Regions from separate parts of the Mesorhizobium sp. M0590 genome, predicted to be linked through region 2. Evidence: predicted binding sites of a transcription regulator. Region 2 holds the regulator's gene; the other holds the start of a gene.
The links. The regulator HrcA, encoded in region 2, represses chaperone genes, less so after heat shock. The targets are predictions, from matches to a motif close to GTTAGCACTCNCNNNNNGNGAGTGCTAAC.

Region 1 (5,495 bases), on a different contig from region 2:
GTCGGCATGGCAAGACAAATCAGGCCCTTGTCGCTCCACTTCCGAGGCGAACTCCAGCGGAGTACAGCTTATACGCGGTGCTTGGTCTGCCTGTCCTTGCCACCATCGGATTCGTTGGCGTCATGCTGAAACGTCCACCTGTAGCCGCTGAGAAGACGACTGCCGCCAGTGCCGTTCGTGGAACCGCTATATGACGGCGGCTTGGTTACAGAGCCGGCTCGTGTCGATCGGGCGGGGGAGCCTGATGTGACGTACATGGTCCAGAAAGTGGCCAATGAAGGTGCTGGCATCGTCAACGTGATCAGGTCACGTAATAGCGCTAATACAACCGCGACCACGAGCCTCTCAGGCGTTCGATGAGGCGGGAAAATCCGATCACCAGACCAAACGCGTTTCCGCCACACTGCCACACACGAAACCGATCAGGGTTCCAGGCTCGCCAGAAGATTGGAGCCAAGGCCACCTCGGCTGAACTCTGCCATGCCGCGGCCACCACCTCTTCCAGCCGCGGTAGAAACGTGGGTCAGCAGCGCCGGCATGGGCGAGCAACTCCCAAATTGCGAGCAGCGCCATCGGCTCCGCAAGCGGCCGCAGATGTCGGCCGATGAAGCGGAAGGCCGGCGGTGCGATGGAAGCGCCGTGCGCAGCCTATCCCGACCTGCAATCGTGATCAGGCTGATCGTGGGGTCTCCGGACGCCAGCGTTGCAGATAGTTTTCGGCAATCGTGAGCAGGCCGTGGATCACCAATTCGGTCAGGCCGACCACGATCATGGCCGAAAGAACGAGTTCAAATTGAAAGAGCTGACGACCATAGGCCATCAGGTAATCGGAGCCCATCGAACGATGCGATGAGTTCTACCGCAACCAGGGTCTGCCAGCCGTTGGCAAGGCCTTCTCGCAGCCCTGTAAAGATCCACGGCACGGCGGAAGGCAGCACGATCATCGTGAGTTTCGATCAGCGGCTGAACGAAAGGACACGGCCAGACCCGTCTCACGACGACGCCGTTGCGCTTCGCCGCCATCAGCTGGGTAGAGGACTTGCACCTCCAAGCTGTCGATCATGCTCGGCACACAAAAAAGGGCGGCATTGCTGCCGCCCTTTCCGCTGTAGGTTGATAGGGGGCTGGATTAGAAATCCATACCGCCCATGCCGCCCATGCCACCGCCGGGCATACCAGCCGGCATGCCGCCGCCAGCCGACTCCTTCTTCGGAGCCTCGGCGATCATAGCTTCGGTGGTGACCAGCAGGCCGGCGACCGAGGCCGCGTCCTGCAGGGCCGTGCGCACAACCTTGACCGGATCGACGATACCCATGGCGATCATGTCGCCATATTCGCCGGTCTGGGCGTTGAAGCCGAAGGTCGCGCCCTTGTTCTCAAGGATCTTGCCGGCAACGATCGATGCTTCCGCACCGGCGTTGGCCGCGATCTGGCGGGCCGGAGCCTGCAGCGCGCGACGCACGATTGCGATGCCCGCGGTCTGGTCGGAGTTAGCGCCGGTGACGGTGATGGCCAGCGAAGCGCGCAGCAGGGCGACGCCGCCGCCGGGAACGATGCCTTCTTCGACGGCGGCACGGGTCGCGTTGAGGGCGTCATCGACGCGGTCCTTCTTTTCCTTGACTTCCACTTCGGTCGCACCGCCGACGCGGATGACGGCAACGCCGCCCGCCAGCTTGGCGAGACGTTCCTGCAGCTTCTCCTTGTCGTAGTCCGAGGTGGTCTCCTCGATCTGCTGCTTGATCTGGGCGACGCGGCCCTGGATTTCTTCCTTCTTGCCGGCGCCGTCGACGATGGTGGTGTTCTCCTTGGAGATCGACACCTTCTTGGCGCGGCCGAGCATGTTAAGGCCGACATTCTCGAGCTTGATGCCGAGGTCTTCGGAAATGACCTGGCCACCGGTGAGGATGGCGATGTCTTCCAGCATGGCCTTGCGGCGATCACCGAAGCCAGGCGCCTTGACGGCGGCGATCTTCAGGCCGCCGCGCAGCTTGTTGACGACGAGCGTGGCCAGGGCCTCGCCCTCGACGTCTTCCGAAATGATGACCAGCGGCTTCGAGGTCTGCACGACAGCCTCGAGGATCGGCAGCATGGCCTGCAGGTTGGAGAGCTTCTTCTCGTGGAGAAGAATGTAGGCGTCTTCCAGATCCGCAACCATCTTTTCGGCGTTGGTGACGAAGTAGGGCGAGAGATAGCCGCGGTCGAACTGCATGCCTTCAACGACTTCAAGCTCGGTCTCGGCGGTCTTTGCTTCCTCGACGGTGATGACGCCCTCATTGCCGACCTTCTGCATCGCTTCCGCGATCATCGAGCCGACCGACACGTCGCCATTGCCGGCGATGGTGCCGACCTGGGCAACCTCTTCCGAGGTCTTGATCTTCTTGGCGTTCTTGATCAGCGTCGCGACGACGTCGGCGACGGCGAGGTCGATGCCGCGCTTGAGGTCCATCGGGTTCATGCCGGCGGCAACCGACTTGTGGCCTTCCTGGACGATCGACTGTGCCAGAACGGTCGCGGTCGTGGTGCCGTCGCCGGCGATGTCGTTGGTCTTCGAAGCAACTTCGCGGACCATCTGCGCGCCCATGTTCTCGAACTTGTCCTCAAGCTCGATTTCCTTGGCGACGGTGACGCCGTCCTTGGTGATGCGCGGTGCGCCGAACGACTTGTCGATGACGACGTTGCGGCCCTTGGGGCCGAGCGTGACCTTCACCGCGTCGGCGAGGATGTTGACGCCGCGCAGCATGCGCTCACGAGCGTCGCGGGAGAATTTTACGTCTTTGGCAGCCATTTTTTACTCCTGGGCATTTCGCCCGAAATTCAGATTGGATGGTGCGGATGAAAGGCGGCGGCGTGTCAGCCGATGACGCCCATGATGTCCGCTTCCTTCATGATCAGAAGGTCTTCGCCATTGAGCTTGACTTCGGTGCCCGACCACTTGCCGAACAGGATGCGGTCGCCGGCCTTGACGTCCAGCGGGACGAGCTTGCCGACCTCGTCACGGGCGCCGGAACCGATGGCGATGATCTCGCCTTCCTGCGGCTTTTCCTTAGCCGTATCGGGGATGATGATCCCGCCGGCGGTCTTCGCTTCGGACTCGACGCGGCGAACGACCACGCGGTCATGCAGCGGCCGGAAATTCGACTTTGCCATTTTTGGATTTCCCTGGTGCGGATGTTGAACGGTTCTCCGTTGCCGGAGCGTGGTTAGCACTCACCAGAAGCGAGTGCTAACGCGGCAGTGAGATAGGCCGTAGGCTCCTGCTAGTCAAGACGGAAGAGGGACGGGCGAAGAGCAAACGAGCGTGGAAGCACCGAGCCCTTTACGTGAAAGACGTCGGAGATCGGACATGGACGGGGCGGCTCACCATTTGTAACTGAAGGCTTTATTCATTTGGCACGATTGGTGCAGCGGATGATCCGCAAACGTTGCGCGCGACAAATATGAGAGGTGAGCGCCATCAGGACTCTTGCGGTTAACGGGTCCACTCGGTGTTTACGGTGTTGGCCGCCGCGCGGGCGCCAGGACTCCGGCCATCCCGATAGTCACCAATCCAATCTGCGGAGAACAGGAGGCAAGATGAGAGCGACAGTCAGCATGAACTCGAATTTGAAATGTTTGGCCAAAGCAACTGCCATCGCCTTGCTCTGGACGGTCACGGCTACGTCGGCGGACGAAGGTATGTGGATGCCGGGCCAGACTGCGGAAGTGGGCGCGGCCATGCGGCCGTCTGGACGCTGACCCGCTCAACGCGATCGTATCACTGGGCGGATGCTCCGCCTCGTTCGTCAGTCCACAAGGGCTGGTCGCAACCAATCATCACTGCGTGTTCGAATCCATCCAATACCGCAGCAAGGAGGGCCAGGACTATCTCACAGACGGCTTTCTGGCGAAGAGCCCTGGGTGAAGAATTGCCCGCGGCGCCAGGCAGCCGAATCCATGTGATCGAGGACATGCGGGATGTGACCGCCGAAATGCTCAAGGGCGTCTCGGACAAGCTGAATGGGTTTGCCCGCTATGAGCGGCTCGCCACGAACCGCAAGGCCCTGATCGCCGCATGTGAAGGATAGCCCAATCGCCGCTGCGACGTAGGGGCCTATTATGGCGGCGCCTCCTACTATCTCCAGCAGAAGCTCGAAATCGAGGACGTGCGCCTTGTCTATGCGCCCGCGCTCGGCATCGGTAACTTCGGCGGCGAAACGGACAATTGGATGTGGCCGCGCCACAGAGGCGACTTCGGCTTTTATCGCGCCTATGTCGCTCCTGATGGTTCCTCCCGGCCATATGCGCGCGACAATGTGCCTTACCGGCCGGAGAGTTGGCTACCCATAGCCTGTGCAGGCGTCAAGGAAGGCGACCTTGTGATGGTCGCCGGCTTTCCCAGCGCAACCCACCAGTTCCTGACGGCGGATGAAGTCCGGTTCAACTTCGCGCAATTCGAATCGCGGTTGCAGCGTTCGCTCTCGGATTATGCCGCCCAGATCAAAAGGCAACAGCAGGCAATCGCGAGGCGCAGATCCATTGACCGCCCGCTTCACAAATTGGCTCGGCCTAAAACGCATGGGAAAAGCAGAAAAGGCAACAGATCGGCACCAGAATGAATATGGCCGCGCGAACTGACAGACGCGCCAACAATCGGCATCTCGCATGGTCGGTGGCACTGGACGTGGCTCCCACCCTGCTGGCGCGACTCCCCATCAGGTCGTCGGGGTTTCGCTGGCGAAAAAAACTTCCGCGTGTCTCTGCGCGATACATCCCGCTTGCGCGTGCCTAGTCAACCAAAAAACTGACCATCTGCAGGATCAGGATCAGCAAAAAAAAGCCAAAGGCAGACGCCAAAACAGCTGCCAGCAGGACGATGCGTTGTTTCTTCACCCACAGTTCCCCCGGGAGAGAGTCTAATGATAATCCTTAAAAAAGGCGCCATGGAACAGGGCGCCCTACACTCATTTGTGCAAGTTTAAAGTTTAGCTTGCCTGCTTTATATAATTAAACGTTTCTTTTATGCGACACTTCTCCAAGTGTTACTTGCACAAATCGAACGTATCGCACATTTAGACTAAGTGTACATTCGATAGCGACTTTGACGCATGCGTTTACTGGCGGTATACATCCTTCACCGTTGCCGCAAGGCATTGGCCCACTCGCGCGGCACCTCCTTCACGACAAAGGTTGAAAGCCCGTCCTCGGGCGTTTCATTTCCAAGATCACTTCGATCCACTCATACGGGCTTCCCGAGCGAGACCGTGGGTTCGGACGGTGCGAATGAATTTCTCGTTATAATCGAATTGATTATAAGGGTATATTTCTACGTTGAGTATAAAGGATGTCAAGCCCGCGCCAGCGGCAATTTTGTCCGGGCGACCGCCGTTTCGTCGAGGACATGGTGGCGGAAGCGATAAAGCTTCGCCGGCCGACCGCCGGTGTCAAAAGCACTTCGCCGGTCTCCTCCACCAGTTCCTGCTGCTCCATCAAACGGCGAAAGTTCTGCTGAAGCGCCT
Region 2 (5,495 bases):
GCTGTCGATCGAAAAATATCCGAGTGAAGTTCGTGCTGAGTACCCCCGCCCTTGCAAGGCGTGGCAATCCTTGGGCGGATTGGCGAAGGAGATCTATTGGCGGGCGGCAATTGCCGCCGCCGCACCGACCATGAAGCCCGCGGCGGTGCGGTTGAGTGCCCTCAGCGCCCGCGGCGACTTCAGGAACCAGCGCGCCTTGGCCGCCAGCGCCAGATAGGGCACCAGCACGACGAGCAGGACGACGATGGTGAGCGCGACGAGGATGCCGTAATCGGCCAGCGTGATCGTCTTCAGATCGACGATGGTCGGGGTGATGGCAAGATAGAAGATCATCGTCTTCGGATTGCCGAGCGTGACGGCGAGGCCGGCTACAAAGCTGGATGCCAAGCCGCCCTTGCCTTTCTTCGCCTCCACCGTCTCCGGCGTGATGCCGCTCGTCCAGAAACGCCAGCCAAGAAAGGCGAGGTAGGCGACGCCCAGCCATTTGATGGCCAGGAAGACCATGCCGAAAGTTTGCGCGACGAAAGCCAGGCCGAGCACCACGGCAGTGAGATAGGTCAGGTCGCCGAGCATCAGCCCGAACGACATGGCCAGCGACGAGCGGAAGCCGGAACCCAGCGCACGCGCAACGAGCGCGGTGACGCCGGGGCCGGGGATGGCCGCGGCGATGCCGAGGGCGGCGCTATAGGCGAGGAACCCGGTGAGTGTCATGATTGGCGCTTGTCGCACAATGTTGAAGTTGGGTGAATTCCCTCGGGCCGAATTCGATTGCGCCAGCGCAGCAGGCGACACCGCCGTTCAGGAGCGGCCGTCTTCGTAGGTAATGCGCCAGATGGTGCCGTTGCCGTCCTCGGTGACGATCAGCGAGCCGTCCTTGGCCATCGCGACACCGACCGGTCGGCCCCAGACGGCGTCGTTCGAGATGACGAAGCCGGTCATGAAGTCCTCATATTCGCCTGTCGGCTTGCCATCCCTGAATTTGAGCCTCACCACCTTGTAGCCGGTCCTGGCGCCACGGTTCCACGAACCATGCATGGCGACGAAGGCGTCACCCTGATAATCCGCCGGGAAGTTCTTGCCGTCGTAGAAGGCTATATTCATCGGCGCCGAATGCGCCTGCATCAATACATCGGGGACAGTGGCCTTGCCGGCGAGGTCTGGCCGCTCGCCCTGATGGCGCGGATCCTCGTTATTGCCGATGTAGTACCAAGGCCAACCATAGAATCCGCCGTCCTTGACCGCTGTTGCAAATTCGAACGGCACATTGTCGCCGAGTTCGTCGCGCTCATTGACGACGCACCACAATGCGCCGGTGGCGGGCTGCACGGTCATGCCCGTACAGTTGCGCAGGCCGGTGGCGACAGTTCGGGGATTTTTCCCATCCGGGTCAAAGGCGAGCACATCGGCACGGCCGTCCTCGGAGCCCCAGGCCGCCCCGAGCGGCTTTGATTTGGCCCAGGCGTCGAGGCCGCTATCCGGCTCCTTACCTATATCCTCGGCGACGTTCGAGGCGGAGCCAACCGACAAATAAAGCGTTTTGCCGTCCTGCGAGAAGGCGATGTCGCGGGTCGTGTGACCACCCGACGGGATTTGGGCGACAATGGTTTCTGGTTTGCCGGATGTCTTCAGGTCGCCATCGCGATAGGGGAAGCGGACGATGCTGTCGCTGTTCGCGACATAAACCCATTGCGGTTTGTCTCCTGGCGGATAGAAGGCGATGCCGTAGGGATAATTGAGCCCCTTGGCGAAGATCGCTTTCTCGATGGGCTTGGCGCTGCCCTCGGCGAGACGATAGACGCGTATTTGGTCGGCATGGCTGTTGGCAACAAACAGGTCGCCATTCGGAGCGACGCGCACGACACGTGGATTGACGATGCCGGATGCGATCATTTCAGCCGAAAAGCCCGACGGCAATTCTGGCTTGGCGCGTTCGGGCCGTTCCGCCACGCCGGCGCCGTTCGAAGCGGATTGGGCGGGGTCGGCTGCCGGCATGTCTCGCGGCCCAATCAGGCGTCGGACGCCAGGCCTGTCGGCGTGCCAATCGCCAAACGCGGCTTCGCCTTTGAGCACATTCTGGTCCGCCTGCTGGGCGGCTGCCGGTGTCGCAACAAGGAGGGCAGCGGCAACAGCCGCAAAGCCGCCAGATCGGATCATCAACGTCCTCCGGGATTCGCCTCGAACAGGGCAAACGGCATCAGGTATTGATCGTTCCAAGCGGCCGTCCAGCACACGAGGATTTGAAGCCGAACCCGTTCAGTTGCCAGAGGCGTAAAAGTCGTCGTCGAGGCGCTTTTCCAGCGCGACCAGATCGGCCGGCAGCGGCAGACCCATCGCCCGCATCTCTTGCAGCTTCTCGCGCAACTGCTCTTGCACCTCGTGCTGATCCTCTGGCTGGTTGATCATTTCTTCGAGCAGCAGACTGATCTGGGCCTTGAACGATTCCAGCGCCATTCTTTTCTCCTCCTTGCGGCAGGCCCGCGGCGGCTCCTAGCTCAGCATGCGCGAAATCAGCTGCGCGGTATAGTCGACCATCGGTACTATGCGCGCATAATTCAGCCGCGTCGGCCCGATGACGCCGAGCGCACCGACGACGCGCGCGTCCTTGTCGCGATAGGGTGCCACCACCAGCGAGGAGCCAGACAGCGAAAACAGCTTGTTTTCCGAACCGATGAATATGCGCACGCCTGGGCCTGCCTCGGCGAGGTCGAGAAGCTGGATCAGCCCATCCTGCGTCTCCAGATCCTCAAACAGATGCCGCAGCAATTCTATGTCGGCCTGGGCAGTGACGTTTTCCAGGAGATTGGCGCGGCCGCGCACGATAAGCCGCCCAGGCACGCCGCTTTCAGCGCCTGCCCAGACCGCCAGGCCCTTCTCGACCAGATCCTGCGACAGCGTGTCGAGGGCTGCCCTGGTCTCTTCCTTGATGCGGGCGATCTCGACCCGCGCCTCGGCCAGGGTGCGGCCGCGGATATGGGCGTTGAGGAAGTTGGAGGCTTCGTGCAATTGCGAGATGGTGATGCCGGCGGGCAGATCGATGACGCGATTTTCGACGTCGCCGTTCTGCGAGACCAGCACGGCCAGCGCCTTGGTCGGCTCGAGCTGGATGAATTCGATGTGCTTAAGCGCCACCTCATTCTTGGCGGCGAGCACGAGGCCGGCGCCGCGCGACATGCCGGACAGCATCTGGCTGGCCTCGGTCAGCATATGCTCCAGCGTCGCGCCCGAGCCGGAGGCGCGCACCTGGGCCTCGATGGTACGGCGCTCCTCGTCGGAGAGGTCACCAAGTTCCATGAAAGCATCGACGAAGAAGCGCAGGCCTGCCTGGGTCGGCAGCCGGCCAGCCGAAATGTGCGGCGCATAGATCAGGCCGAGATGCTCAAGGTCGCTCATCACGTTGCGGATGGTGGCCGGCGACAGCGACGACGGCAGGATGCGCGACAGGCTGCGCGAACCGACCGGCTCGCCATCCCTCAAATAGGAATCGACGATGCGCCGGAAGATGTCGCGCGAACGCATGTCGAGCGATTGAAGCGCGGGCGATTGCAGCGCGTGCGACGGGAGCACGTGCGACTGCAAACCGGGATCGACTGCCTTTGTCATTTCGAGCCAAAAACCTCCGCCCCGAAGATATAGACTTCCGCGGTGTCGGCGCAACCGGTCCATTTTCCTTTGCGCCTCACGCCCCGTGCGGCTACAAGCCGGCCAAGATTCCCCGGCCAAGATTCCGAAGAAAGAAAGAAGCCTGAATGCGCCCTTCCAAACGCCAATTCGACGAAATGCGCCCCATCTCCTTCGAGCGCGGCGTCTCCAAGCATGCGGAAGGCTCGTGCCTGGTGAAGTTCGGCGACACGCATGTGCTGTGTACGGCCAGCCTGGAGGAAAAGGTGCCGGGCTGGATGCGCAACTCCGGCAAGGGCTGGGTGACGGCGGAATACGGCATGCTGCCGCGTTCGACCGGCGAGCGCATGCGCCGCGAGGCTTCGGCCGGCAAACAAGGCGGCCGCACGCTGGAAATCCAGCGGCTGATCGGCCGCTCCCTGCGCGCCGTGGTCGATCTGCAGGCGCTCGGCGAGCAGCAGATCACCGTCGACTGCGACGTGATCCAGGCCGACGGCGGCACGCGCACCGCTTCGATCACCGGCGGCTGGGTGGCGCTCTACGACTGCCTGCGCTGGATGGAAACCCGCCAGATGGCGAGCCTGGGCAAGGTGCTGAAGGATCACGTTGCGGCGATCTCCTGCGGCATCCATGATGGCCAGCCGGTCATCGACCTCGACTATATCGAGGATTCCTCGGCCAGTACCGACGCCAATTTCGTCATGACCGGCAAGGGCGGCATCGTCGAGATCCAAGGCACGGCCGAGGGCGAGCCGTTCTCGGAAGAGCAGTTCGCGGCGCTGATGGGGCTCGCCAAGAAAGGTATTCAGCGCCTGGTCAGCTTGCAGCAAATGGCGGTGGCTTAGCTGCGGTCAATATTGATGAGATTGGCGATCCTGTGACCCCTTCTGCAATCCTGGAATCAGCACTCTACGTGACGGACCTTGCTGCCGCGGAACGGTTCTATTCGGGCGTGCTCGGGCTCGATCTGCTCGGCAAGGTCGATGGCAGGCATCTCTTCTTCCGCTGCGGCGACAGCGTGCTGCTTATGTTCAATGCCGAGGCGACCAAAGTGCCGCCGCCGGCCGACGCCAAGCTCAAAGTACCGCCGCATGGCGCGGTCGGCCAGGGCCATCTTTGCTTCGCCGCAAGCGCGGATGAAATCCCACGCTGGAAAGCGCATCTTGAGGCGAAGAAAATTGCCATCGAAAGCGAGTTCGAATGGCCGCAGGGCGGCCGCTCGATCTATATTCGCGACCCGTCGGGCAATTCGATCGAATTCGCCGAGCCAAGAATCTGGGGCATCTGATGCATTCGCCAACTGTTCATTCGCTTGACGGGCATAAGATCGTCGTCGCCAGCCATAACGCCGGTAAATTGCGGGAATTCGCCGATCTGATGGCGCCATTCGGCATTGAAGCGAAGTCCGCAAAGGAATACGGCCTGCCGGAACCGGACGAGACCGGCACCACTTTCGAGGAGAACGCCCTCATAAAAGCCTTGGCTGCCGCCAAGGCCACTGGACTGCCGGCGCTGTCGGACGATTCCGGCCTGTGTGTCGATGCGCTCGACGGCGCACCCGGCGTCTACACCGCCAACTGGGCTGAGACGCCGGACGGCTCCCGCGACTTCGGCATGGCCATGCAGCGCACGGAAGTGGCCTTGCAAGAAGTTGGCGCGATCACGCCTGCCCAGCGCAAGGGCCGCTTTGTCGCGGTCATCTGCCTGGCCTTTCCCGATGGCCAGGCGGAATATTTTCGCGGTGAGGTCGAGGGCACGCTGGTATGGCCACCGCGCGGCGAGCTCGGCTTCGGCTACGATCCGGTGTTCTTGCCCAACGGGTTCGAAAAGACCTTCGGCGAGATGAGCGCGAAGGAAAAGCATGGCTGGAAGCCCGG

Region 1: the regulator HrcA is predicted to act here: its motif matches at 3,200-3,228, upstream of groES (co-chaperone GroES).

The regions. Positions count from the first base shown of each region.
Region 1 is NZ_JAMYQN010000023.1:71,077-76,571, forward strand. Features, by position in the region: gene NKI52_RS27975 (hypothetical protein) at 671-838, opposite strand; gene groL (chaperonin GroEL) at 1,130-2,785, opposite strand; gene groES (co-chaperone GroES) at 2,851-3,147, opposite strand; gene NKI52_RS27990 (S46 family peptidase) at 3,758-3,901, shown strand; partial or broken gene NKI52_RS27995 (S46 family peptidase) at 3,906-4,595, shown strand; partial or broken gene NKI52_RS32795 (NrtR DNA-binding winged helix domain-containing protein) at 5,324-5,495, opposite strand, start outside.
Region 2 is NZ_JAMYQN010000002.1:604,074-609,568, forward strand. Features, by position in the region: gene NKI52_RS06665 (LysE family translocator) at 94-711, opposite strand; gene NKI52_RS06670 (PQQ-dependent sugar dehydrogenase) at 799-2,154, opposite strand; gene NKI52_RS06675 (hypothetical protein) at 2,254-2,451, opposite strand; gene hrcA (heat-inducible transcriptional repressor HrcA) at 2,488-3,600, opposite strand; gene rph (ribonuclease PH) at 3,747-4,463, shown strand; gene NKI52_RS06690 (VOC family protein) at 4,496-4,906, shown strand; gene rdgB (RdgB/HAM1 family non-canonical purine NTP pyrophosphatase) at 4,906-5,495, shown strand, end outside.